Regions from separate parts of the Streptomyces sp. NPDC088246 genome, predicted to be linked through region 2. Evidence: riboswitches for the same ligand, from Rfam matches in the RefSeq annotation. Region 2 holds a riboswitch; the other holds the start of a gene.
The links. A riboswitch is a leader RNA that binds a small molecule or an ion and turns the genes downstream of it on or off. The one in region 2 is predicted to bind glycine.
Positions count from the first base shown of each region.

Region 1: linked by a shared signal. The riboswitch ahead of gcvP (aminomethyl-transferring glycine dehydrogenase) and the one ahead of gcvT (glycine cleavage system aminomethyltransferase GcvT) in region 2 are both predicted to bind glycine.

Region 1 covers NZ_JBIURV010000038.1:43,916-46,305, forward strand. Annotated here, with positions in the region: gene gcvP (aminomethyl-transferring glycine dehydrogenase) at 1-1,514, opposite strand, end outside; glycine riboswitch at 1,709-1,805, opposite strand; gene ACIPEK_RS35635 (PRC-barrel domain-containing protein) at 1,919-2,287, shown strand; gene ACIPEK_RS35640 (DNA polymerase IV) at 2,212-2,390, opposite strand, start outside.
Region 2 covers NZ_JBIURV010000002.1:299,411-301,800, forward strand. Annotated here, with positions in the region: gene ACIPEK_RS03965 (AAA family ATPase) at 74-751, opposite strand; glycine riboswitch at 910-1,007, shown strand; gene gcvT (glycine cleavage system aminomethyltransferase GcvT) at 1,148-2,263, shown strand; gene gcvH (glycine cleavage system protein GcvH) at 2,355-2,390, shown strand, end outside.

The DNA of each region.
Region 1 (2,390 bases), on a different contig from region 2:
CGGTCCAGGGCGTAGTCCCGGTCGGCGAGCTTTCGCAGGTAGCGCAGCATCGCGGTCTCGGAACGGTGCTGGTGGAAGACCGGGTGGGTGAGGATCTCGTCGGTGCGCAGCAGGCCCTCGGGCAGCGCGTCGGTGGTCGCGGCGTCCAGTGCCTCGATGTCCCCGTCAGCGCCGAAGGCGGCCCAGACGGCGGCGATCTGCGTACGCGTGGTGGTCTCGTCGCAGGCGAGGGAGACCAGGTCTGCGTCGACGAGCCGCAGATTGACACCACGCTCGCGGGCGTCGGCCACGACATCGGCGGCCTTCCCCGGGACACGCACGGTGAGGGTGTCGAAGTAGGCGCCGGTCACGACGTCGATACCGGAGGCGCGCAGGCCTTCGGCCAGGACCGCCGCATAGCGGTGGGTGCGCTGAGCGATCGTCCGCAGCCCGTCCGGGCCGTGGTAGACGGCGTACATCCCGGCCATGACGGCGAGCAGCACCTGAGCGGTACAGATGTTGCTGGTGGCCTTCTCGCGGCGGATGTGCTGCTCGCGGGTCTGCAGGGCCAGCCGGTACGCCTTGCTGCCGTCCGCGTCGACGGAAACGCCGACGAGGCGGCCCGGCAGGCTGCGGGCGAACTTCTCGCGTACGGCCATGAAGCCTGCGTGCGGTCCCCCGAAACCCATCGGTACACCGAAGCGCTGCGTGGTGCCGACCGCGATGTCCGCGCCCAGGTCGCCCGGTGAGGTCAGCAGGGTCAGGGCCAGCAGATCGGCGGCGACCGTGACGATCGCACCGAGCTCGTGGGCCTGCTCGATGACGGGCTTGATGTTCAGTATGGCCCCGGAGGCGCCCGGGTACTGCACCAGGACACCGAAGACGCCGCGCTCGGCGATCTCCGCCGGGATGCCGTCGGAGAGGTCCGCGACGACGACCTCGACACCGGTCGGCTCGGCGCGGGTCTCGATGACGGCGATCGTCTGCGGCAGTGCGTCGGCGTCGACCAGGAAGACACCGTTCTTGACCTTGCCGACACGCCGCGAGAGGGCCATGGCCTCGGCCGCCGCGGTGCCCTCGTCGAGCAGCGAGGCGCCGGAGGTGGGCAGCCCGGTCAGCTCGGCGACCATCGTCTGGAAATTGAGGAGCGCCTCCAGGCGGCCCTGCGAGATCTCCGGCTGGTACGGCGTGTAGGCCGTGTACCAGGCGGGGTTCTCCATGACGTTGCGAAGGATCACCGGCGGGGTGAAGGTGCCGTAGTAGCCGAGCCCGATCATCGGGGCCAGCACCTGGTTGCGGTCGGCGAGGGAGCGCAGCTCCGCTAGGACCTCGGCCTCGGTGCGGGCGGTCGGCAGCTGCAGCGCCTCCGCGCTCTTGATGACATCGGGCACCGCTGCCGCGGTCAGCTCGTCCAGCGAGCCGTAACCGATCTGAGCGAGCATCTTCGACTGCGCCTCGGCATCGGGACCGATGTGGCGCTGTTCGAACGGAATGCCCTGCTCCAGCTGGGAGAGCGGAGTGCGACGGGGGGTCATGGTGGAGGCCTCCTGGTCTGTCACGACCTGCGAGGGGCACCACGGCGCGGGTGCCCGAACGGCCTCCCCCTCTGTCATCTCAACCTGAGAGCTTCACCGGAGCGCCCTGCGGCGTACCAGCTTTCACCGTCGGTGAGGAAGGGAATCGTACCGGCACTCGGCCGCACGAAACCCGCCCTGCTTTCCAGAGTGACCTCGTCCGTGCGGTACGGGGGCCTGAGAGATTCCGGGGAGGATTTGCTCCTTCGGCGCCTTCGGATTCGCTCCGGAGGACTCTCCCGCACGGGGTCAGCAGCCATCACCAGCCTACCAGCGGGGTTCGCGGCGGAATTCTCGAGTGGCCAACCCCCCGGATCTGCACTTCTGTAGTGCTTGTGGAGTAGCCGCGACCAGTGGGAGGGACAGTGCAGACCGACATCGATCCGCGCAGCCTGATCGGCCGCAAAGCGTTCGACCGCAAGGGCACCAAGATCGGAACCGTGGACGAGGTGTACCTCGACGACGCGACCGGTGTGCCCGAGTGGGCGGCCGTACGTACCGGACTGTTCAGCCGGGACGCGTTCGTCCCGCTGGAACCCAGCGAATTCGTGGAGGATTCACTCCGTGTCCCCTTCGACCGTGCGCTGATCAAGGACGCGCCAGACTTCGGCGTAGGCCGCCATCTCTCACCGGAACAGGAGCTCCAGCTCTACCGGCACTACGGTCTGGACTCCCCGCCCGAGGAGACAGGCCCGGACAGGGACTTCGGGAGACTGGCCGGCCAGGACGAGTAGTCCACCGGGTTCCGCACCAGCGGCAGCGGATCGGCCGGCTGCAGTTCCGGATCGTCGATGCGGAACGTACGCACCCGGCCGGGCGCCGATTCGGGTTCCTCGA
Region 2 (2,390 bases):
CCTTCTTGCCCGAGCCTTCCGGCAGAAGATTAACGTCCGGCCGCCAGGCGCTCGGGCCCCTCGCCCCCAAGCCCTACGCGTCCGCGAACGCGATCCGGCCCAGTTTCCCCGCCGCTTCCCGGTCCAGCAGCACCGCCGACACGCACCCGGGCGGCAGCAGGCCGGTCTCGGTGTTCCGCAGCAGCCTCCCCACCGCCCTGCGGTGCCGGGCGAACGCATATCCGGAGACCCCGCGTCCGCGCTCCCGCTGGCCCTCCCTCGCCGTCTGCGGTGTGACGTCGAGCAGGACGAGGTGGAGGACGCGGCCCCGGCGCCGCGCGTCACGGGCCAGCCAGCCGCGTACCCACGCCTGGGTTCCGCAGTCGTGGACGACGACGGACTCCCCGGAGCGCAGCGCCCGCCACAGCCCCCAGTAGTGGGCGACGCGGACGAGGGGGCGGTAGAGGGCGTACGGGACTAACCGGGGCATCAGTCCCGCCCAGCGGTCCCGGGTGTCCTGGGAGTCGATGGCACGGGCCGTTGTGACCGCCCGCCGGATGAGCGTCGATTTGCCGCTGCCGGGCAGCCCGGAGACCACCACCACGTCGCCCGCGGCGAAGTGCAGGCTGCGCGGGCTGCGCCCGGCCCGCTCCCGCAGATCCCGCACGACGGGCGCGTGCGTCCCGAGCGTCTCCGTGGCCGGAGCCCCTGGCTGTGCGGGCATCGCGCCGTGCGCGACCCCCGCGGTCGTCGCGTACCGCTGCAACGTCATCGCCCTCCCCCTGTCGGGTCACCCACGTATGCCCATGAAGTGTAAAGAAAAGGTAATGCGGCACAACCGTCCACGCCGCTGATTTCCCGTTCGGGACCGGGGCCCCACTCCAGTGCGATGCATGCGATGATGACCCGGCCAACTGCATAAAGGCCGCTTGAATCCGCGCGGGAGAGTTCCGGTCACTGCATGTGCCGGGCGCCGAAGGAGCAAGTTCCTCCCTTGAATCTCTCAGGCCCCGTACCGCGTGGATGAGGCAGATCTGAAAAGCGGGCCGCTCTGCGGCTCCACCCAAGGTGCAAGCCGAACCCCTCAGGGGCTCTCGGCGAACCTCTCAGGTTCCGATGACAGATGGGGAGGGATTGTCCTCGTCGTCATGCCCTGGGAGCCATATCCATGAGCACCGCCCCCCGTCTCACCGCCCTCGATGCCCTGCACCGTTCGCTGGGCGCGACCATGACCGACTTCGCGGGCTGGGACATGCCCCTGCGGTACGCCAGCGAGCGCGACGAGCACAACGCGGTGCGCACCAGGGCCGGTCTCTTCGACCTGTCGCACATGGGCGAGATCACCGTCACCGGCCCCGCGGCCGCGGCCTTCCTGAACTTCGCGCTGGTCGGCAACATCGCCACCGTCGCCGTGGGCCGCGCCCGCTACACGATGATCTGCGCCGAGGACGGCGGGATCCTGGACGACCTCATCGTCTACCGCTTGGGCGACACCGAATACATGGTCGTCGCCAACGCCGGGAACGCCCAGACGGTGCTGGACGCGCTGACAGCGCGGGCCGACGGCTTCGACGCCGAGGTGCGCGACGACCGCGACGCGTACGCGCTGCTCGCCGTCCAGGGCCCCGAGTCCCCCGCCATCCTGGCCTCCGTCACCGATGCCGACCTGGACGGCCTGAAGTACTACGCCGGTCTGCCCGGCACGGTCGCCGGTGTCCCCGCCCTGATCGCCCGTACCGGCTACACCGGCGAGGACGGCTTCGAACTGTTCGTCGCCCCCGAGCACGCCGAGCACCTGTGGAAAGCCCTCACCGAGGCGGGCGCCTCCCACGGCCTGATCCCGTGCGGGCTCTCCTGCCGCGACACGCTGCGCCTGGAGGCCGGCATGCCGCTCTACGGGCACGAGCTGACCACCGGGCTGACCCCCTTCGACGCCGGCCTGGGCCGGGTCGTGAAGTTCGAGAAGGAGGGCGACTTCGTCGGCCGCAAGGCCCTCCAGGCCGCCGCCGAGCGCGCCGAGACCGCTCCGCCCCGCAAGCTGGTCGGCCTGATCGCCGAGGGCCGCCGGGTGCCGCGCGCCGGTTTTTCCGTGGTCGCCGGGAGCCAGGTCGTCGGCGAGGTCACCTCGGGCGCCCCGTCGCCCACCCTGGGCAAGCCGATCGCCATCGCGTACGTGGACGCCGCGCACGCCACGCCCGGTACTACGGGCGTCGGAGTGGACATCCGGGGCAGCCACGAGCCGTACGAGGTCGTGGCGCTGCCGTTCTACAAGCGCCAGAAGTGACGTCCGCGCACCTCGGAAGTGACGCAGTCGCGTCTCACACCGTAAGACCACCGTTCATCAGCACTCCCCCGCGTACAGGAGAATTCAGGTCATGAGCAACCCCCAGCAGCTGCGTTACAGCAAGGAG